One region of the Ruegeria sp. SAZA006 genome, then DNA from elsewhere that is predicted to be linked to it. Evidence: riboswitches for the same ligand, from Rfam matches in the RefSeq annotation. Region 1 holds a riboswitch; each other region holds the start of a gene.
What was found. A riboswitch is a leader RNA that binds a small molecule or an ion and turns the genes downstream of it on or off. The one in region 1 is predicted to bind cobalamin.
Positions count from the first base shown of each region.

Region 2: another riboswitch for cobalamin. It lies ahead of AC2FNZ_RS17610 (hypothetical protein); the one in region 1 lies ahead of AC2FNZ_RS04130 (CbtB domain-containing protein).
Region 3: another riboswitch for cobalamin. It lies ahead of AC2FNZ_RS01995 (DUF1636 family protein); the one in region 1 lies ahead of AC2FNZ_RS04130 (CbtB domain-containing protein).

Region 1 is NZ_JBXWSO010000004.1:297,590-304,866, reverse strand. Features, by position in the region: gene cbiE (precorrin-6y C5,15-methyltransferase (decarboxylating) subunit CbiE) at 1-911, shown strand, start outside; gene AC2FNZ_RS04155 (cobalamin biosynthesis protein) at 908-1,276, shown strand; gene cobM (precorrin-4 C(11)-methyltransferase) at 1,273-2,067, shown strand; gene AC2FNZ_RS04145 (cobyrinic acid a,c-diamide synthase CobB) at 2,060-3,376, shown strand; gene cobA (uroporphyrinogen-III C-methyltransferase) at 3,373-4,101, shown strand; gene cobF (precorrin-6A synthase (deacetylating)) at 4,094-4,837, shown strand; cobalamin riboswitch at 4,881-5,089, shown strand; gene AC2FNZ_RS04130 (CbtB domain-containing protein) at 5,126-5,296, shown strand; gene AC2FNZ_RS04125 (CbtA family protein) at 5,301-5,999, shown strand; gene AC2FNZ_RS04120 (hypothetical protein) at 6,064-6,558, shown strand; gene AC2FNZ_RS04115 (DUF1636 family protein) at 6,546-6,890, opposite strand; gene AC2FNZ_RS04110 (DUF302 domain-containing protein) at 7,035-7,277, shown strand, end outside.
Region 2 is NZ_JBXWSO010000016.1:490,855-498,131, forward strand. Features, by position in the region: gene AC2FNZ_RS17585 (lactoylglutathione lyase family protein) at 1-423, shown strand, start outside; gene recR (recombination mediator RecR) at 495-1,088, opposite strand; gene AC2FNZ_RS17595 (YbaB/EbfC family nucleoid-associated protein) at 1,135-1,479, opposite strand; gene AC2FNZ_RS17600 (DNA polymerase III subunit gamma/tau) at 1,566-3,320, opposite strand; gene AC2FNZ_RS17605 (protein-tyrosine phosphatase family protein) at 3,476-3,979, shown strand; gene AC2FNZ_RS17610 (hypothetical protein) at 3,983-4,390, opposite strand; cobalamin riboswitch at 4,477-4,694, opposite strand; gene AC2FNZ_RS17615 (TetR/AcrR family transcriptional regulator) at 4,723-5,256, opposite strand; gene AC2FNZ_RS17620 (alpha/beta hydrolase family protein) at 5,380-6,237, shown strand; RNA gene ffs (signal recognition particle sRNA small type) at 6,319-6,417, opposite strand; gene AC2FNZ_RS17630 (bifunctional 2',3'-cyclic-nucleotide 2'-phosphodiesterase/3'-nucleotidase) at 6,457-7,277, opposite strand, start outside.
Region 3 is NZ_JBXWSO010000003.1:210,981-218,257, reverse strand. Features, by position in the region: gene AC2FNZ_RS02030 (hypothetical protein) at 1-974, opposite strand, end outside; gene AC2FNZ_RS02025 (hypothetical protein) at 994-1,638, opposite strand; gene AC2FNZ_RS02020 (hypothetical protein) at 1,757-1,930, opposite strand; gene AC2FNZ_RS02015 (hypothetical protein) at 1,973-2,278, opposite strand; gene AC2FNZ_RS02010 (hypothetical protein) at 2,328-2,942, opposite strand; gene AC2FNZ_RS02005 (hypothetical protein) at 2,998-3,417, opposite strand; gene AC2FNZ_RS02000 (hypothetical protein) at 3,661-3,960, opposite strand; cobalamin riboswitch at 4,644-4,851, shown strand; gene AC2FNZ_RS01995 (DUF1636 family protein) at 4,955-5,353, shown strand; gene AC2FNZ_RS01990 (ABC transporter ATP-binding protein) at 5,350-6,156, shown strand; gene AC2FNZ_RS01985 (ABC transporter substrate-binding protein) at 6,153-7,106, shown strand; gene AC2FNZ_RS01980 (FecCD family ABC transporter permease) at 7,107-7,277, shown strand, end outside.

The DNA.
Region 1 (7,277 bases):
AAGACTGGGTGGCACGGCCGGGGCAGTCGACCTTTTCGCTGGCGGCCGCGCGGTTGGGCTGGCCGTTGGAAAGCACTGCCACCTTCGGCCTGCACGCCGCGCCCCTGACCCGCCTGCGTCCGCATCTGTCGCAAGGCCTGCGCGCCATCGTCCTGCTGCGCGACGGGGCCGCGGTGACCGAGTTGGCCCGCTATCTGACCGAGACCGGGTTCGGCGATACGACCCTGCACGTGATGGAGGCTCTCGGCGGCCCTCGGGAACGCGCGCGCAGCATGTCCCTGACCGAAGCCTTGCTGGGCGCGTTCGAGCATCCGGTCTGCGTTGCGCTCGAGGTTTCGGGCGGCGGGCGTCCGCTGCCCTTGGCCTCGGGCAAACCCGACGAGATTTTCGAAACCGACGGGCAGATCACCAAACGGCCGGTGCGCGCGCTGACCCTGTCGGCGCTGGCGCCTGCGCGGGGTCAGCATCTGTGGGACATCGGCGGCGGCAGCGGATCGATCGGCATCGAGTGGCTCATGTGCGACCCGTCCCTGACTGCCACCACGATCGAGCCGCGCGCCGACCGCGCCGCGCGCATCCGCGCCAATGCCGACGCGCTGGGACAAGATCAGTTGCAGGTCATCCATGGCCGGGCGCCCGATGCGCTGGACGGCCTGCCCTTGCCTGACGTGGTGTTCATCGGCGGTGGGCTGAGCGACGCACTGCTGGACTGGCTTGCCTCCAACCTGCCCTCGGGCATCCGACTGGTGGCCAATGCCGTGACGCTGGAAAGCGAGGCGTTGCTGAGCCAATGGCACACCAAGCTGGGCGGCGACCTGCTGCGGATCGAACTGGCGCAAGCCGGCGAACTCGGCCCCCGGCGTAGCTGGAAATCGGCCTATCCGGTCGTTCAGTGGAGCGTGACCCTATGATCGTGGCCGGGCTTGGGTTTTCGTCCACCGCGACCAGCGCCAGCCTGCGTGCCGCGTTCGACCGCGCCACTGCCGGACAGGCAGTGGACGCGCTGGCCACCGCCGCCGACAAGGCCGGCCACCCGGCGCTGGCCGAATTTGCCGCCGCCTGCGCCCTGCCCCTGCATTTTGTGAACCCGACCGATCTGGCCGGGCAACGCACCCTCACCTGCTCGCCCCGCAGCCGCGCCAGTCATGGCACCGGCAGCGTGGCCGAAGCTTCCGCCCTTGCCGCCGCCGGACCGGGCGCGCGGCTGCTTTCACCCCGACAGATCTCGGACGACCGGCTTGCCACCTGCGCGGTCGCCATCGGAGGACAGACATGACCGTTCATTTCATCGGCGCCGGACCAGGCGCCGCCGACCTTCTGACCCTGCGCGGACGCGACATCATCGCCGCTTGCCCGGTGTGCCTGTATGCCGGGTCGCTTGTGCCCGAGGAGATCCTGGCCCACTGCCCCGAAGGCGCGCGCATCTTGAACACCGCGCCGATGGATCTGGATCAGATCATGGCTGAAATCAAAACCGCCCATGATGCCGGTCAGGACGTGGCCCGCCTGCATTCGGGCGACCTGTCGGTCTGGTCGGCGATGGGCGAACAGATCCGGCGCCTGAAACAGATGGGTATTCCCGTCAGCGTGACCCCCGGCGTTCCGTCCTTTGCCGCCGCCGCAGCCGCTTTGGGCACCGAGCTGACCCTGCCCGGGCTGGTGCAATCGGTGGTGCTGACGCGGACCCCGGGGCGCGCCTCGTCCATGCCCGAGGGCGAAACGCTGGAAAACTTCGCCCGCACCGGCGCGACGCTGGCCATCCACCTGTCGATCGGCAATCTGGACAAGGTGGTGGCCGACCTGACCCCCGCCTACGGCGCCGATTGCCCCGTGGCCGTGGTGTACCGCGCAAGCTGGCCGGACGAGCGGATCATTCGCGCCAAGCTGGGCACGTTGAAGGACTCGCTGGACGAGAGCATCTCGCGCACCGCGCTGATCCTGGTCGGGCCGGCGCTGGCCGGTGAAGGCTTCGACGAAAGCTGTCTGTATTCCAAGACTTATGACCGTCGCTATCGCCCGCAAAGCGCCGACAGCCCGTGGTCAAGCTGGAGTCACGGCGATGACTAACCCGCCAGGACTGCTGATTTCGGCCCCATCCTCGGGGACGGGCAAGACCACTGTGATGCTGGGCCTGTTGCGCGCGCTGGCCGAGGACGGGCTGACGGTGCAGCCCTTCAAGAGCGGTCCCGACTACATCGATCCGGCCTTTCACCGGGCGGCGGCAGGGCGAGCCTCGTTCAACCTGGACAGTTGGGCTATGGGCGCGCCGTTGCTGGGCGCGATTGCGGCGCAGGCCAAAGGCGCCGACATCGTGGTGGCCGAAGGGTCAATGGGCCTGTTCGACGGGGTCGCCAAGCCGGGAGAGCTGGGCCATGGGTCCAGCGCCGAGACCGCGCTGCGCATGGGCTGGCCGGTGGTTCTGGTGTTGGATGTGGGCGGTCAGGCGCAATCGGCCGCCGCAACGGCGCTGGGGTTCCGGATGTACAACCCCGACCTGCCCTTTGCCGGCGTGATTCTGAACCGCTGCGCCAGCCCGCGCCACGAACGCCTGACCCGTCTGGGGATGGAGCGCGCGGGCCTGCCGGTTCTGGGCGTGCTGCCCCGGCGCGGCGACCTGACCCTGCCCGAGCGGCATCTGGGTTTGATCCAAGCGGTCGAGCACCCCGATCTGGAAAGCGCAATTGCCGGCTACGCGGCCTTTCTGCGCGAGCATGTGGACCTGGAGTCGATCAAGCAGGCGGCCTCGTCGGGCCCCGCGGGGCCGTCGTCGGCCGCGCTGCCGCACCCTCCGGCGCAACGGATCGCGCTGGCCCAAGACGCGGCGTTTTCCTTTACCTATCCGCATCTTCTGGAAGGCTGGCGGGCGGCCGGGGCCGAGATCCCGCCGTTTTCTCCGCTGGCGGACGAGGCGCCGGCCCCGGATGCCGATCTGGTCTGGTTGCCCGGCGGGTACCCCGAACTGCACGCCGGAACCCTGGCTGCGGCAGAGCGGTTCCTGACCGGCTTGCGCAAACATGCTGAAACGCGGCCCGTGCATGGCGAATGCGGTGGCTACATGGCCCTGGGCGAAGGGCTGATCGACAAGGACGGCACCCGCCACCGGATGGCCGGGCTGCTGGGCCTCGTCACTTCGTACGAGAAGCGCAAATTCAACCTCGGCTATCGCCGGGCCGAGTTGCTGGCCGACATGCCCGGGTTCTCGGCCGGGACCGCGCTGCGAGGGCACGAGTTCCACTATTCCTCGATCGTCGAGCAGCCCGATGCGCCCCTGGCACGGGTTTTTGACGCCGAAGGTGCCGAAGGCCCACAGACCGGATCGCGCCGCGGGCATGTCACCGGTACGTTCTTCCATCTGATCGCAGAGGCCAGCGCATGAGCGGTTTCGTTTCCTTCATCGGCTCCGGCCCCGGCGACCCGGAGTTGTTGACCCTCAAGGCCGTGGACCGGCTGCAAAAGGCCGACGCGGTTCTGTTCGACGACCTCAGCAGCGGGCCGATCCTGAGCCATGCGCGCAAGGACGCCGACCTTGTGGGCGTGGGCAAGCGCGCCGGGCGGCCCTCGCCCAAGCAGGACCATGTCAGCCGCCTGCTGGTGGAGTACGCCCAGACCGGCCAAAGGATCGTGCGGCTGAAGTCGGGCGATGGCGGCCTGTTCGGGCGGCTCGAGGAGGAGCTGGTGGCCCTGCGCGCCGCCGGCATCGCATACGAGATCATACCGGGCATCCCCTCGGCCATTGCGGCGGCTGCGGCGGCGGGCATCCCGCTGACCCGCCGGCTGACCGCGCGGCGGGTGCAATTCGTCACCGGCCACGATGTCAGCGGCAAGCTGCCCGAGGATCTGAACCTGCCCGCGCTGGCCGACCCGGGCGCGACGACGGTGGTGTTCATGGGCAAACGCACCTTTCCCCTGCTGGCGCAGGCGCTGCACGCGCATGGGCTGCCGCTGGATACCCCTGCGCTGATGGCCGAGTCGGTCTCGACGCCAGAGCAATCGCTGCACCGGTCCACCGTCGGTGCCCTGGCCGAGCGCCTGGGCTCCGAGATCGGTACCGCGCCGGCGCTGATCCTTTATGGTCCGCTGGCGGAGAGCGACGATGATTGATCTGGTCTTGATCGGGATCGGTACCGGCAACCCAGACCACGTGACCTTTCAGGGCGCGCAGGCGATCCGCACGGCCGATCTGATCCTGATCCCGCGCAAGGGCGCCAACAAGGCCGATCTGGCCGGCGTGCGCGAGGAAATCATCCGCAAGGTCACCGACACACCGCCCCAAATCGCCTATTTCGACATCCCCGAACGCCGGTCGCAGGATGGCTACCTGCGCGGCGTGGATGAATGGCACGACGCAATCGCCCTACGCTGGCAGGAGGCGATGGCCCGGCACCCCGAGGCGCGCACCGTCGCCCTGCTGATCTGGGGCGACCCGTCGCTCTATGACAGCTCGCTGCGAATCGCGGCGCGGCTGGACCCGCAGCCGAACACCAAGGTGATCCCCGGCATCACGGCGCTGCAGGCGCTGACGGCGGCCCATGCCATGCCGATCAACGAGATCGGCGCGCCCTATCTGGTCACCACCGGCCGGCGCCTCCGCGACGAGGGTTGGCCCAGCGATGCGGATACGGTTGCGGTGATGCTCGATGGCGAATGTTCGTTCCAGACTTTGGACATGGCCGATTTTGACATCTGGTGGGGGGCGTACGTGGGTATGTCCGAGCAGATCCTGATCAAAGGTCCGCTGGCGAATGTGGCCGACGAGATTCTCCGCACCCGCGCCGAGGCCCGCGCCCGGCACGGGTGGATCATGGACATCTACATTCTGAAAAAGCGCGGGAATTGATGCGAAAGGTCGCAAATGGCGATTGCGCCACAGCGGCATTCACGTCTAAATGGACGGGTCTGGTCCTGCCGGAGACATCCGGATGCTAAGAGGGAATTTGGTGCGGCCTGCGCGCAGGTCAAATCCAAAGCCGCCCCCGCGACTGTAAGCGGTGAGCCCTGTTCAACCAGCCACTCCCGATCCGTTCGGGGGGAAGGCGAACAGAGGCGCTGACCCGCAAGCCAGGAGACCTGCCAGGCGAACAATGAAACACCGGCCGTCGGGTGCGGCGGCACAGGAGGACAGAAAATGACGACACAAACGCAAACCGCATCAATGGCACGCGCTGGCATTCTTTCGGCAGTGTTCGCGGCAGCCCTGGGCCTGGGGATCATCACTCTGGCGGGTCACGTTCAGGCATCGGCGCTGCATGACGCCGCGCATGACGTGCGCCACGCAACCGGCTTCCCCTGCCACTAAACCAATGTTCAGTCGCATTCTGACCAGCGCGTTGTTCGCTGGTGCTGCAGCCGGGTTGATCGTCGCCCTGCTGCAGTTGGTATTCGTGCAGCCCGTATTGCTGCATGCTGAACTGTATGAATCCGGAGAGCTGGTGCATTTCGGAGCCGAAGCCGTCTCGGCCCATCCCGAGCTGCCGGGCATGTTCTCGGACCTGACCCGCGACGGGCTGAGCGTGGTGTTCACGATGCTGACCTATACCGGCTATGCGCTGGTTCTGGTCGCCCTGATGTCGCTGGCCGAAGCCCAGGGCCACCCGGTTGACGGGCGCACGGGCGTGCTGTGGGGCCTTGCCGGTTTCATCGCCTTTCACCTGGCGCCGGGCTTCACCCTGGCCCCCGAGGTTCCGGGCGTTGCCGCAGCCGATGTGTTTGCGCGGCAGATCTGGTGGTGGGCAACCGTCGCGACTGCTGGTGTGGCCATGTGGCTGATCGCCTTTGGTGGTAACATCGTCAGCTATCTGGGTGCGGCCGTGCTGTTGCTGGCCCCGCACCTGATCGGCGCGCCGGAACCCGACGTGTTCACCGGGCCGGTTCCGACCGAGATCGGGGCCCTGTTCGCCGCACGCGCCTTCGGAGTGGGCCTTGCGGCCTGGGTGCTGCTGGGTTCGTTTGCCGGGTATTTCTGGCAAAGTGAGGGCAAGCGCGTCGAAGCCGCGGCCTGATCCCCAAAATCCCACGACCCGCCGGCGCCCAACCGGCGGGTCATTTGCTTTTCAAGGAAACAAGATGACACGCTCGCTTGCTCTTTTTGCGATCGGTCTGGTCTTTGGCGGGGGTGCCGGGTTCGTGCTGGCTGCAGCCAACGGCGTCACCTTCGACGGCCACGACCATTCCGACCCCGCTCAACATGGCGGCCACCACGTCGAGGCCATGGCCCATGACCATAGCACCGCCATCAACCTGCCCGCCGGACCGGACGCGCCGGGGCTGGAGATCGCCGTCACCCCCGACCCGATGGCGGGTTGGAACCTGCATGTGATGCCAAAAAACTTCCGCTTCTCGCCTGAGAATGCCTCATTGACGGACAAGCCCGGCGAAGGCCATGCGCATGTCTATGTGAACGGCGTCAAGCTGGCGCGGCTTTATGGCAACTGGATGCACATCCCAGACCTGCCCAAGGGCGAAGCCACCATCGAGGTCTCGCTGAACGCCAACAGCCACAGCCCGCTGGCCGTGGATGGGGTGCCGGTCAGCGCGTCCGTCACGGTTCAGGTGGACTGAAACGCGGGGATCCGCGCCCGCAGACACAAGCGAAGCCGCCCGCACGGCCGGGCGTCTTCGATCCAGCCGTTCGGGCTGTTCAGAATGGTCCGACAGGTCGCCGCAATGTCATTGGCATCGGCAACCGGATCGATCCCTGAAAACACGTAAGACGCCAGGCTTTCCCCCTGCATCGCCACCACGGTCGGCTCGTCGCAACCGCTGAAACAGGCGTGCTCGGCGATCTCGACCTGCCCGTCCAGCCCCGCAGCGCGCAGGGCGCCCAATACCGCCTGTCGCTCGGCCGGCTGGTCGCGCTCGCCCGCGCAGCTGCTGCAGATCAAAACACGCATGCCCCTCGCCTGCCTTTTCCGTTTCACACTGTCGCTTGTGCGGGTTTCGCACCCCCGGCGCAAGCCCGCCGCCCACGATATTGTGACTGTACGCAGCCGGGATTTCGGGAAGACTCGGGCCACCCATGACTTGGAGAGCCCGCGATGAAACATCTTGTGTTTTTCCTCGGCCTGCTGGCGCTTCCCGCGCTGGCGGCCGATATCGAACCCCGGCCGGGTTGGGCCGTCCACCCGACGACCAAGACCCATGACGCGCTGGTGGCCGACACGATCGCAGCGGTCAAGGCGAACGGGATGGCCGTGGTCACCCAGGCCGGTCCGACCAAGGCCGCCGCCGCGCGCGGCATCACCATTCCGGGCAACCGGGTGATCGGCGTCTTCAACAAC
Region 2 (7,277 bases), on a different contig from region 1:
TCCGAGGTTTTGGGATTTTACGTGATCATGCCGCCAACCGACGTGGTTGAGGATGACACGGACATCGGCGTGATGTGCACGGACGTGTTTGGCCCGAATTGGAAAAAACTGCGTATCGCGCATTTGGCGACCGCCGATCGTATCGGGATCGAGCTTTTTGAGTTTGATGGGAACTACGCGCCGGAAAACAACATCGACTTTCGCAGGAATGGAACGTTCCATTTCTGCGTCCAGGATCCTGATGTCGAAGGCTTGGTGGAAAAAATCGTGGCGGCCGGCGGGAAGCAACGCATGCCTATCCGGTACTACTACCCCGGCGAGAAACCCTACCGCATGGTCTATGTCGAGGATCCGTTTGGCATCGTCTTCGAGATCTACAGCCATTCCTATGAATTGACCTACTCTTCGGGTGCCTACACCTGACCGATGGGTCAAGCCGTACCTTGCAATCGAGGCGGGGCGAGAGCGTGCTGCATGCAGGCAGCACGCGTCGGCTACAGTTCTTTACGCGCCCGCAGCGCCGCGGTGATCGTCCCGTCATCCAGATAGTCCAGCTCGCCCCCGATCGGCACGCCCTGCGCCAGCGAGGTCAGACGGACCCGACCTTCCAGCTGATCGGCAATGTAATGAGCCGTGGTCTGGCCGTCGACGGTGGCGTTCAGGGCCAAGATCACTTCGGTGATGTTTTCGGCGGTCACCCGGTCGCGCAGGCGGGGGATGCGCAGGTCATCCGGGCCGACGCCGTCCAAAGCCGAGAGCGTTCCGCCCAGCACGTGGTAACGGCCCTTGAACACGCCCGCGCGTTCCATCGCCCACAGGTCGGCCACGTCCTCGACCACGCACAGCTCTCCGGTGGCACGGTCTTCGGAATTGCAGATGTCGCAGATGTCGGTGGTGCCCACGTTGCCGCAGTTCAGGCATTCGCGCGCGGTGGCGGCGACCTGCTGCATAGCGTCCGACAAAGGCGTCAGCAGCAGGGCGCGTTTGCGGATCAGGTGCAGTACCGCCCGCCGGGCCGAGCGCGGGCCCAGCCCCGGCAGCTTGGCCATCAGGTCGATCAGGGCGTCGATTTCACTGTTCGAACTCATGGCCAGTCCTGCGTGGCTTTGGCAGCGGGGGGTTGAAGGGCGGAGATCAGAACGGCAGCTTGATGTCCGCCGGCAGACCCATGCTTTCGGTCAGCTTGGCCATTTCTTCCTGTGACCGCTCGGCCGCCTTGGTCTGCGCATCCTTGATGGCGGCCAGGATCAAGTCCTCGACCACTTCCTTGTCGTCGCTGTTGAAAATCGAGGGGTCGATGTCCAGACCTTTCAGCTCGCCCTTGGCCGAGGCCGTGGCCTTGACCAGGCCCGCGCCGGATTCGCCGACGACCATGATGGTGTTCAGCTCTTCCTGCATCTGCGCCATCTTGGTCTGCAGTTCCTGCGCGGATTTCATCATCTTGGCCATGTCGCCCAGACCACCGAGTCCTTTGAGCATCTGTATGTCTCCTGTCATTCGATTTGCGGCCTAAATACGGGCCGTCTGCGTCCTTCACAAGGGCAGCGCGCCTTCTGCGCGGATGATCAGTCTTCCTCGAACGGGTCCCATTCGTCTTCGACCTCGGGCAGGGCTTCGGTTTCGACCTTGGCCGCACGGTCCTCGGGGGTTTCGATCCGTGTGATGCGGGCCTTGGGGAACTGAGTCAGAACCGCCTGCACCAGAGGGTGTCCTTCGGCCTTGGCCTTCAGCGCCAGCTCGGCCGCGTCGCGCAGTTCGGCGATGGTGGGGGCGTCGCCGTCCGAGACGATCGAGACCGCCCAGCGATTGCTGGTCCAGCGCTGCAGCGCGGACCCGAGCCGCGCGGCCAGGTCGGTAGGGGCCTTTTCGGTGGGCGTGAATTCGATCCGGCCCGGCTGATACGAGACGAGGCGGACGCCGTTCTCGACCTCGACCAGCAGTTTCACGTCACGGTTGGCGCGGATCAGCTCGACCACATGCTCGAATGTTGGATAACGCGCCAGTGCGGTCTGCACGTCCTGGGCCAACGCCGCCGTGGGCGCGCCGCCCGCACCGCGCGGGGCCGGCGCATGGGCCGAGGCCGTCGCGGTCACGGGCGGGGCGCTGTTTCCGGCGACCGGAACGCCGCCCCCCGGCCCGCCGACGGGCGGCGGAGGGCTGTCCTGAAGGCGCTTGATCAACTCTTCCGGGCTGGGCAGATCTGCCACATGGGTCAGACGGATCACCGCCATTTCCGCGGCCATCATGGCGTTGGGGGCGGCCGAGACTTCCTCGAGTGCCTTCAGCAGCATCTGCCACATCCGGGTCAGCACCCGCATCGGCAGCGCCTCGGCCATCTGCTGGCCGCGGGTGCGCTCGTCTGGTGAGACGGTCGGGTCTTCGGCCGCGTCAGGGGTGATCTTCACCACCGAGACCCAATGCGTGATTTCTGCCAGATCGCGCAGCACCGCCAGCGGGTCGGCGCCCTCGGCATATTGCGCGCCCAGTTCGGTCAAGGCCCCGGCCGCATCGCCACGCAGGATCATGTCCATCAGGTCAAGAACGCGGCCCCGGTCGGCCAGTCCCAGCATCGCGCGCACCTGATCGGCAGTGGTTTCGCCGGCGCCATGGCTGATCGCCTGATCCAGCAGCGAGGTCGCATCCCGGGCCGAGCCTTCTGCGGCGCGGGTGATCAGGGCCAGCGCGTCATCCGAGATTTCCGCGCCTTCGGCGGTGGCAATCTTGCGCAGCAGGCCGATCATCACTTCGGGCTCGATCCGGCGCAGGTCGAACCGTTGGCAGCGCGACAGCACGGTGACCGGAACCTTGCGGATCTCGGTCGTGGCAAAGATGAACTTTACGTGTTCGGGCGGTTCCTCCAGCGTTTTCAGCAGCGCGTTGAAGGCGCTGGTCGACAGCATGTGGACTTCGTCGATGATGTAGATCTTGTAGCGCGCGCTGGCGGCGCGATAGCGCACGCTGTCGATGATCTCGCGGATGTCGCCCACGCCGGTGCGGCTGGCGGCGTCCATTTCCAGCACGTCCACATGGCGACCTTCCATGATGGCCACGCAATGCTCGCACTGGCCGCAGGGTTCGGTCGTTGGGCCGCCATTGCCGTCGGGGCCGATGCAGTTCATGCCCTTGGCGATGATCCGGGCCGTGGTCGTCTTGCCGGTGCCGCGGATGCCGGTCATGATGAAGGCCTGCGCGATCCGGTCCGCCTCGAACGCGTTTTTCAGCGTGCGCACCATGGCATCCTGACCGACCAGGTCGGCAAAGGTTTCCGGGCGGTATTTTCGGGCGAGAACCTGATAGGCGGGGCTGGACTGTGTGGTCATGTCTGCTCTGACGGATTCGTACTGACGATGCAGGGTAGAGTTCCCGGTGCCCCGCGTCCACAGCGCCGGTGCAGGTTTTTCGCTTTGGCGAGCGCGCGGTGTGAGGCATACTGCGCGGATCAAGTTCAATCAGCCAGTTTCGGGGGGAACGTCTGATGACAAATCTTGTGGTTCATGCATTGCAGGTGGGTGGCGGCACGCTGGCCCTGACCTCGGTTCCCGGCGGTGGCGGCGACTATGAAGGAGACCTGGACCTGATTTCAGCCTGGGCGCCGGGGCTGGTGATTTCGATGACAACCCTTGCCGAACTGGTTTCTGTGGGTGCAGGCGAATTGGGCTGTGACATTCATCGGCGCGCCTGTCGGTGGGCGCATCTGCCGGTCGCCGACTTCTCGGCGCCGTCGACCGAGATATCCGGCCGCTGGCCCGAAGTCAGTGCCGCCGCCCGCCATGCGCTGTCGGGCGGCGGGCGGGTACTGGTTCACTGCCGGGGCGGTTGTGGGCGGTCGGGCATGGTTGTTCTGCGCTTGATGATCGAAAGCGGCGAGCAGCCGGAACAGGCCCTGAAACGCCTGCGGGCCGTACGCCCCTGCGCGGTCGAAACCGATGCTCAGATGGACTGGGCCGTCGCCCCGGCGCGCGAGGCACTGGCGACCTGACCTTCAGGCGGTTGCGCGGAACTCGCGCTCGGCCCTGACCACGGGCATGATCGCCGTGGCCTGCAGCATCGCACAGGGTCGATCACCGATGACCTGTGCGGGCAGGGCGTCGCTCTGGTTGTCAAACAGCATGTCGGCATAGGTTTCAAGACAGTCGGACGGGGTATCGGCGGCCGCTCCGCAATACACGCGGATCCGTTCGGGACGTGCATCGAACCGCGCCGTGCAGCCATGTTCGCAATGGGCCAGTTCGCTGCTGCCTTCCACTTGGAAGTCGGGGGATGTAGCGGCCTGCGCCGTCGCCATTGCCTGCGCGATTGCCCGTGCCATGCGCGCCAATGCCGGGCAGGTCTTTCCGGTGCGCTGGCAGATGGTTGCCGCGAATTCATGGGTATCGGTCTTCCAAATCATGTTGCGCCCTCCGCGCGCTGGGCGGGGTGGATTTGGACAGACGCCGGTTTCAAGGCCAGACCCTGCCCGGACACCCCGTCCGAGTTTCGGTTTCACGTGTGATGGCAGGTCTCCTGACTTGCGGGTCTTTGCTTTGCCGACCTTCCCAACCTTTCGGTCAGTGGTATTTCGGCATCGCTCTCCGCCTACAGTTGCGGGGGCAGTCGCGGCCTTGGTCCGCTCCGGAGTTCCGGGTTGGACCGCACCGTGTTCCCTTTTCATCCCGGACCGAAACGGTACGGGAACCATCCCCTCATCGCTAGCGGTGTATCCGGGATCGAGTCAAGACGGTTTCAGCCCGGTTGCCGGAGTGTGTCCCAAGGGAACAGATCAGGCAGTCTGCGCAGCACATTCGAATCCCTGCGGGCACGCGCCAATTGCCAGCCGCCCTGCATTACGATGAACAGGGTGTCCGCAGCATTTTCAGGGTCGGAAACTCCGAACCGCGCGGCGTGGTTTCGAACTTCGATGATCCAGCTTTCATACAGACGGTCGGCATGTTCCCGAAACGCGCGGTTGTCGGGGCTTTCGAACAGGGTGGCGGCGATGGGGCAGGTCTCCCACTGGGCCGAGGTGTCGAATAGCTTCGCGATTTTGTGGCACAGGGTGGTGACCCCGTCGCGAAAACCCGCGGCGTCGTCGAATGCCGCAGCGATCATGTTCAACATCCCGTCCGAGGCCCAACTGGCCGCCGCCAGGGCCAGATCCGGCTTGCCCTTTGGAAAATGGTGATACAGCGAACCCTTGGGGGCCTGCGCTTCGGCCAGCAATTCCGCCAGACCGACACCGTTATAGCCCGAGCGCTGGAACAGTTTGGCGGCAGTCACGATCAGGCGATCTTTGGTGTTTGGTGGACGTTGGGTCATGCAGGCCGAATATTGACAGCCCTAGACCAAATGGTCCAGACACAAAGTATTAGACCGATCGGTCCAGAGTGTTTGGAGGCAAAGATGTTGGATTCGCAGCACGCGGTTGACGTGGAAGACTTTCAGTTTCCGTCGGGCCAGACCCAGCTGGCGGCGCGGCTTTACGCTCCGGCGGTCGAGCCGCAAACCGTTGTTGTGCTGAACGGCGCAACAGGAGTGCCACGTGACTACTATCAGCACTTTGCTCGCTGGCTGGCCGCCGAGCGCGGTATGGCTTGCCTGACATATGATTACCGGGATTTCGAGCATTCGCTGACAGGGCGGCTGAAAGACTCGAAGGCCACGATGGCGGACTGGGCGCTGATCGACATGCCCGCAGCGCGTGCCGAGATGCGCCGTCGATACCCGCAGGCAAAACTGTGGGTGATCGGGCATTCGGTCGGTGGAATGCTGGGTCCGCTGCAACCGGAAATCGAACAGATCGACCGGATGATCTGTGTGTGCGCAGGTTTGGTGACGGTGGCCGATCACCCGTGGCCCTACAAGGGCTTGGCGACTTTGTTCTGGTATGGCCATGTGCCACCTCTGGTGCATCTGCTGGGGTACCTGCCAGGGAAACTACTGGGATTCGGAGCCGACTTGCCGGCTGGCGTCTATTGGCAATGGCGCAAGTGGTGCACATCGCCCACCAGCTATCTGCCCGAATTGGGAGACACGCTTCCCCAAGCGGATTGGAGCCGGGCGAACGCCACGGTGGATATCATTGCGTTTGAGGATGACCAGACAGTGCCACCACCCGCCGTCTGGCGGCTGGCTGAACTCTATGGTCCGACCGCCCGTCGGCACTTGTTGGAGCCCAAGGATTTCGGACTGTCCGAAATCGGTCATATCGGCGCCTTCGCCCGCCGCAGCAGTGCCGTTTGGCCGCGATTGATCGCCTGACCCGCCCGTAAGCGCGGTTTTCAGGAACAACGACGAAATGCAGAGGTTGGATTGACCCGGCCGAATACGCGGCGCGGCGTCAAGTGAGAGGTTGGACATCGACCCAAGCGGGGCTCGTTGTGGCTGCTTCCTTCCGGACCTGACCAGGTTGGCGAGGCGCTTGCCCGCGCCAACCTCTCGACCGCCGATATAGGCATCACGCAGCCGCTTGGCAACCCGTCACAAAGACAGGCGTATCCGAAGAAACCCGCGCGCGTCCTGCCCGTCGGTGGTGGCTGCAAAGTGGTCCAGCTCGTGCAGGTAGTTCGCTGCGCTTGGCCCGGTCTTCAGAATCACGGACCGGCCCGCCTGCGGAACAAAGGAAAAGCTTTGGGCGGTGTTTTCCAACGGATCCGGACCCAATCGTCCCGCCAGGTAGTCGCGCAAGATACCCTGGAGGCTCAGCGGCGGCACCGGGATCAGGCGAGCCGGGTCTGGGACGGGAAAGTTGCCGCCGCCATTGGCTCGGTAGCTGTTTGATGCAACGACGAATTGTTCATCCGGATCGACGGGGCGGCCCTGAAAGGCAAGATCGCGCAGGCGGGAATGGGACGTGTCGATCAACTGGCCGCTTAATTCATATCGTGCGGGCTGGGTCAGATCGAACCTGTAGGTCACCCCATGCAGCACGTCGAAATTGTGCCCGGTGCCTTCGGGGTTGATCAGAACCTGCTCGTCGCTGTCGCCAAGTTGGGAAAACTGGGCAGCCGACATCTCCAGCCACTCGGCGATCTGGCGGCCATCCAGCAGCATGGCGGCCAGTTGGTTTGGGAACACATGCAAGTCCGAGACATGCCGTACGGTGACATCGCCAGCCGGAACTTCGGTGTAGTGCCGTGGTCCGGCCCGGCCTCCGAATTTCGAAGGTGCGGCTGCGGACAGAACTGGGAGGGTTTCAAAGGCCGTTCCGGCCAGAACCGGTCGCAGGGCTGCCGCCTGTGCTGCGGCGACCAAATTCAGCCCCTGATCCACCCCGCAAAAGGTGAAATAGCTGTGCAGGG
Region 3 (7,277 bases), on a different contig from region 1:
ATGTTTCCCACACGGTCCTGCTGGCTGAAGATGAAGTCGAGCAGAACAATCTCGGTAAGCTCCTGCATCCAGAATGCCATCTGCTGGTCGCTGACATCGGGCCCAAGGTCCTTGTTGATCTGCCGATCCTTTCGGCCTTCCCTGACGCCCTCTGCAATGGCCTCGGGCAAGGGTTTTGACGACCGCAAGGCCAGGAAAGCGGGTGTTTCCTGAAAATCGCGATTTTGGCCTTTGCCCCAACCGGATTTACGGGTGCCGTTGATTTCCGAGCCGTAGCGATGACCCGGGCTACCAAGCAGGACACCGTAAATCTGCGTTCGATCTGCGGTGAACAGATCATCCGTCGGTTGGTATGAGTTCGGGTTGGCATCCGCAGCCACGAAGACCCGCCAGCCTTCATGGTTCATGCGCCCGCCATGAGATCCACCGGAAATCGCAAGGCCGGGCTCTGCAACCTCGGTAAGATGCGCCTGAGCGTCCATGCTGCGCCAGACCGCCACCGGAATTTTCACCGTCGCGTCGAAATACCTGGAGAAATGGTAGTAGAGCAGCGACGAGGTGGAAAACGTTCCGCTTGTACCCTTTTGGTTCATGGTGGATTTGAATTTGGCCACTCTGCCCTTGGCCAGTTCTTTTGCCGACTTGCCCTCTTTGCAAGCGTTTCTCTCAAACTCGGAACGGTTCCCCACGTAGGGTCCTTCCGAAATATCGTAGACGGCCATTCCTGGGCTGGTGCTCCAGGTTTTGGGGCAAATGGCAATTTCGGGGGCATAGAAATCAATCTCGCAATAGGCTGTCTCTTCCTCAAGATCGCGTTTTTGATACGCGCCCGTTGGGACTTTTTCGATCCGAATGCAGCGTTCCGTAACACCATTGGGACTATCAAATGTCGTGGCTTCTCCACGAACATCGTCGCTCGCCCACAAGGCAGTGGGTGCAATTAAAGCCAGTGACCCCAGAAGATTGAACCTCATTTAGATAGTCCTCCCGATATCATTTGGGGCAAATCGCGGCCTGTTGTTCGGCGGAGATCTTCAAACTGGGGTCGACACTGAAGTTTGAGAATTTCGAGTCAATCCACTGGTCACACCCGCCCGAACATGGGGCACCGTTTCGGGCATCATTCCAATATTCCTTGGCCCTTTCTTCCGTCCAACCACAAAACTGAACAAGTGCCATTGCCGACAATGCGCCTGAGGAATGAACGCCCCACATACAGTGCACCAGGACAGGACCCTTTCCAGGATTCTCAATCACCTCGTGTATGGTGGCCATGACAGTGCTAGGTCGGGACGATCTGGCGCTCTGATAGTCAAAGGCTCCGTTCCCACAGCTGGTGCGGCCGTATTCGGTGTTCTTGCCGAAATCCGCGTAAAACCCGGTTGAAAACCCTTCATCGCAAAGTGTTTCGCGCTGAGCGTCACTCAGACCCGTTCGACCCTTGTCGCCGCCCTTGAAGCCAGAGCGATACAAAACCCCGCTTAGGACTGGGCGAAAGAAAGCGACGCCATCGACGCCTCCATCGCTGCCCTTGGAGAGCATCTGGCTGTTGCTTGGGCCACCGTTTCGACTGGTGACGTCAGAATTCGCCGCGGTTGCCAGAACACCGATGAATATGAGGGACGTCAAAAACCGCATGCGTATTCCTTTCTGTTTTCAGCCAGCGATGCTCACGCTTTTCCTGCCGGCAGTCCCGCCGAGAGGCGCGTTCACGGTAACCAGGTCAGATCGGCGGTTGGCTTGCCGCCCTGAAGCCTTAGATCGGCCACACCAGATTGATGATAAAGACCACCACGAAGTAGGCCAGAACAACTTTCCAGTTCCATTGGTGTTTGTTTTCTTCGTTGATCACGCCGGCCGATTTCAAGGCCAGGTTGGTGATGATCAAGGCGACAACGGTTATCGCCGCATGTGCCAGGTCGAAATGCAAGTTGAAGCTCCTTTTTGAAGATTTGGGATTGATGAATGCGTGTCAGCAGTCACCTGACGGCAGCATCGCTACGTCCGAGTATCTTCCCTCAGATGTCGTGATCCGAGCACAGGCACCGGTCTCCTTGTTGAACCAGTACGAGGTCAGCCCTTCGCTTCGGATGAGTTCAAACCCGAGACTTTGAATGCCCATTTCAGCCTGACCCGCTCTTGCGCCTTCAAATGACGACAGATCGCTGGAACTGCCCACGGTTGGTGCACTTGCTTCCACTGATCCGCCACTTTCACCGCATCCTGCAAGCACAGAGACACTGACCGCGCCGATCACCAATAGGATCTTGGAGTTCATCTGCTTTCCTATTTTTTGGAAATGCGTTTCATGGTTTCGGGGCGATCCCCTATTCAATTCCAAAAATGACGTTGTAGTCGACGGCAGAGTTGCTGCGGTTGATGACCTCGACAACATGATCTCCGGATTGCCAAAGCTGTCCGCGATACTCCTTGTCCGCAGACATCAATCCCAACAATTCAGACCCATCGGGGTTGCGAATGACGTAGTCCAAAGAGCCATTTTGCGGAGCAACTCGGACGTAAAGAAACTGTTCGTTTTTTGCGCCAAGAACGTATTGCTGCGATGCGCCTGGCGCGAGTTGGCCGACGAGCTCGGCGCCGGTGGACCCGGCATCGAATTTGACGCGCTGGCTACCTGTAGACCCGGAAGCGCCGTCCATGGCTCCGCCACCATCATCCATCGCCTCGACAACCGACATCTCGCCGATGCTTCCATCCTTGTACGCAATGCAACGCCAAAGTGTTCCGCCCGCGTCACGCAGCATGACGAGCGTGCCGGCTTCCGAGAATTGTGAGCTTTCGATCGTGCCGGATTGACCGTCCGGTCCACCGACCTGCCGCAGATGGTCGATACACGCGTCGTCGGCGTCTGACATGGCCAGGGCGGCTGTTCCGCTGATCGCAAGGGCGGGAGTTAGAAGGTTCAAAAAACTGCGTTTCATAAGCAGGTCCTCTGTCGGTCTATCGTAAATGTTATGTTTCCGGTGAGCAGAAACCTCACTGCGCTTCCCGCAACTCTGCCAGAAACTCGTCGCAAGCCTGTGCGCTGCCGACGATCTCGTCAGTCGTTTCAATTCCTTGCAATGACGCCATTTCGGAATTCACGCGATTGAGGATCTGATCTGCTTGCTCGGCGGTGATCAGGTTCTCGGCCTGGGCTCCCTTCAATGTGGTGCACACACCGGCGGACAAGCCTGTCGCAACGCCGACACCCATCGCGGCCCCGCCGCCCAAGGTCATCGCTCCAACCACGCCGAGGATGAGCCCGATCACAAGCCCCAAGATCACTTTTCCCATGTTTTCCTCCAATTTTGCGGGAAAGAGTTCCGCCTTCATTCCTGGCGCAAACCGCGTGCCCATCTGCATATCAAAACCAGTGCCAACAGGTTGAGCACCGGTGCAGTTGCCGCGAGCCACGGTTTGGCGGACTCTGAGAAAAGGTCCACGGCAAGTACCCAGGGCAGTCCCAGCGGCAAAAGGAACACGCCGGACAACGGGTCTCGTTCCTGTCCGAACCAGCCAAAGGTACCGGTCAGGAACGCAAACAACGCCAACAGGTAAAGGGTCGCAAACGCGATGATGGTTATTCTGCAGACCATGCCGGACCTCAGAGTATCAAGCCAGCGCTGCGCAGCCGACTCCGGCTACGCATCAAACGGGTCAAAGTGCGCCTTCGTCGCCGAGGAACTCAATACCGGCTGTCGCGCCGTCACTGTAAGCAATACAATTCCACGGAGCCCGATCCTCGCCAACCCCAACGGTGACTTGTGTTCCAGCCTCGCTGAACGCGGATGAGAGCACGACCACCTGCGAATTGTTGGTTGTTTTGGCCACGTCTCGCAGACACGCCTGTTGAGCGGGTGTCAGTTCGGCAGGTGCGCTTGACGTGCTCGTATCGTCACAGGCCGCTAGTAGTGCGAAACACGTCGCGCCTGAAATCATCATGACTTTGTTAATCACTTTCTTCTCCTCTTGGGTTTGTCGATACATGTGGAATAGGTGGCCTCTTTTTCGCGCGCTCACGTCTATGCAGTCATTCGAGCATACCCCGGTCTGGTAATTCCCGTTCCAAAAAAGACTGTCGCCAATGACGTGGCTGGCAGACAGGATTTCTGCTGATCCCCGGGACCGTGAACAAAGCGTGCTGACGCAATGACGTCACGGGCAAAAGCCGGTGCGAACTTTCGAGGGAGGGATCGTACATTAAGTCCGGGCACCGCGTCCTCCCAACGCTGATCTTCGTGAAATGCCTTCCGACCGCCAGCACTCACTCCAGCAGTCGGAAGGGCCCGACTAAACGGGCGACGGCGACAACAACGGAGGTAAAAATAAAGTTGTGTCGAATTCGTATGTTTGAATCAATTACAGGATAAATCAATGATTTTTCCGCGCGTAAATTTTTGTACGTTTGCCGACGATAGGATTCTGCATTCAAAGGGAAAAGGCGAGGCCGCTCACGGAGACTTTGCAATCTACCCGCTTGCGCCGCTGCATCTCCGGACCTTCCGGGCTATCCGAATCCACTTGGTTGAAACACCGTAGTTCGCCGCACGGCCTATCGCTCAGCTGGTGCTGAACGGGCGCTTGGATTCCTCGATCACGCGCCCACCCAGAACGTCGTTGACAGTGCAACCCGATTCATGGATGAGATTGGTGCTGATGGTTCCCGATCGTTTTGGCGGTCGGGTAAAAGGGAATACGGTGCGGCGCCGTTCTGACGCCAATTCCGTGACTGCCCCCGCAACTGTAGGCGGTGTGCGACCCCCGGATGCCACTGGGCCGATAGGTCTGGGAAGGCGGGGCAAGCCATACACCGCGAGTCAGGAGACCTGCCATCATCAAACGCAACTCAACCCGGGCGGGGTGTCCCGGAAGGAGGCCAAGATGGCATTTTCGGCTTACGCCGCTGACATGACTGGTTCCCTGTCCGGCCCGCGATTTCGCGGAGGGCGAAATGAACCGACAATCAACACATCACATCTCGGTTTGCCTATCTTGCCGATCCAAGGGTGCAGCCGTGCGCCCCGGGCCTGACCTGATCGGACGATTGTGCGCCGCGCTGGGCGAAGACGACGGTTTGGCAGCTTTTGACGTTTCCGGTGCCGCCTGCATTGTCGGGTGCAACCGGCCCTGTACCGTCGCCTATCACGCGCCGGGCAAGGCATCTTACCTGTTTGGCGGCCTTACGTCTGAAGAGACCGAGGCATTGGTGGAATCCGCCCGGCTCTACGAGCAGTTGCGCGATGGATGGTGCAGCTCGGTCGACCGCCTGGCCGGGCTTCGCCATGCGACGCTGGCCCGCATTCCAGCCGCGATGGCTGCGTCTTCGGAAGATGCGGATTGTGCCTCATGAGCACGCCTTTGCTGTCGGTGGATGCCGTCACCTGGGCGCCGCGAAAACGAGCGCCGTTGGTTCTGCACGAGACCAGTTTTTCGCTGATGCGCGGGCAGGTCATGGGGGTTGTGGGGCCGAACGGTGCCGGCAAGACCACTCTTCTCCGGATGATCTACGGCTATCACCGTCCGTCCTCGGGCGACATGCTGGTGGACGGCGTGTCCGTGAAAAGAATGGCCCCCCGGGCGCTGGCGCGCCAGGTTGCCGCCGTGCTGCAGGAGCAGCCCTCGGATTTTGCGCTGACCGTGCGCGACATCGTGGCGCTGGGGCGGGTGCCGCACCGGTTGGGCCTGTCCACGCCCGGCAGTCGTGACCATCAGATCATCGAATCCGCGCTGCACCGAATGGATCTGCAAGGGTTTACCGATCGTGGGCTGGCCACTCTATCCGGCGGCGAGCGGCAGCGCGTGATGGTCGCCCGCGCCCTTGCCCAAGAGCCCCGGATTCTTGTGCTGGACGAGCCTACCAACCACCTGGACATCCGCCACCAGCTTGAGGTGTTGCGGCTGATCCGGGACCTCGACCTGACGATCGTCACCTCGCTGCACGACCTGAACCTGGCCGCCGATGTCTGCGACCGTGTTCTGGTTCTGAAGAACGGTCGACCCTGCGGCTTTGGCCCACCCCAGACAGTGCTGAGTGACAGGCTGGTCTCTGAGACGTTCGATGTCACCGCCCGGCAAGAGCAGCTCAGCCTCAGTCACAAACCTCAACTGACCTATCAACTCCCCAATCCCCAACCAGAAGGAAGCTTGAAATGAAACCGACCACCCTAGCCCTGGGCCTGGCTTTGGTGGCCAATACCGCGATCGCGGAAACCACCGTGCAAAGTTGCAATCGAACCGTCACCTTTGACGAACCGCCCAAGGCGGCGATCTCGAACGACGTGAACCTGACGGAAATGATGCTGGTGCTGGGCCTTGCCGACCGGATGGTGGGATATACCGGCATTTCCGGCTGGAAGACGTTGGACGAGGACATGCGCGCCGGAGTGCAGCAACTGCCCGAACTGTCAGCCAAGTATCCCAGCAAAGAGGTGCTGGTCGGCGCGGATGCCGATTTCTATTTCGCAGGCTGGAACTACGGGATGAAAGTGGGTGGCGAGGTGACGCCGGAGACGCTCGAGCCTTTCGGGATCAAAGTCTACGAACTGACTGAAAGCTGCATCCATATTGGCGACAAACCCAAAGCCAGCATGGGTGACATGTACAACGATCTGCTGAATCTCGGTCGTATCTTCGGTGTCGAAGAGAGGGCGCAAAAGCTGGTCCAGGGATACAAGGCCGAACTTGCTGAGATCACCTCCGGCCTGAATCCTTCGGACGAACCGCTGCGTGTCTTTGTCTATGACAGCGGCGAGGATACGCCGTTCACAGCCGGCCGCTATGCCATGCCGACCGCTCTGATCGAGGCCGCAGGCGGCGTCAACATCATGGGTGATTTCGAGAAAAGCTGGGCGACCGTCACCTGGGAGGAAGTCGTCGATCGCAACCCCGAAGTCATTGTGATCGTCAATTATGGCGACGTCACCGCCGAGCAGAAGCGGGGCTTCATGGTCAATAATCCTGCATTTGCAGATCTGGACGCGGTCAAGAACGATCGTTTCGTGGTTCTGGAATATGTCGAGGCCACACCCGGGCCGCGCAACATCAAGGCGGTTCGGAAGCTCGCCCATGGCTTTTGGGGCCCGGCTGCCTTGGTCGGCAACTAAATGCGCGTAGTGCAGGCGCGCCGGGTACTACCGCTCTGGGCAGCGATGCTGGTGGGGCTGGTCGTGTTGGTCGTGTCCTTGTCCTTTGCGATCTCGGTGGGGGCCATTTCGGTGCCCACCAAGACCGTCTGGGGAGTTTTGCTGCACGAAACCGGCCTATCCTCGGGCGAG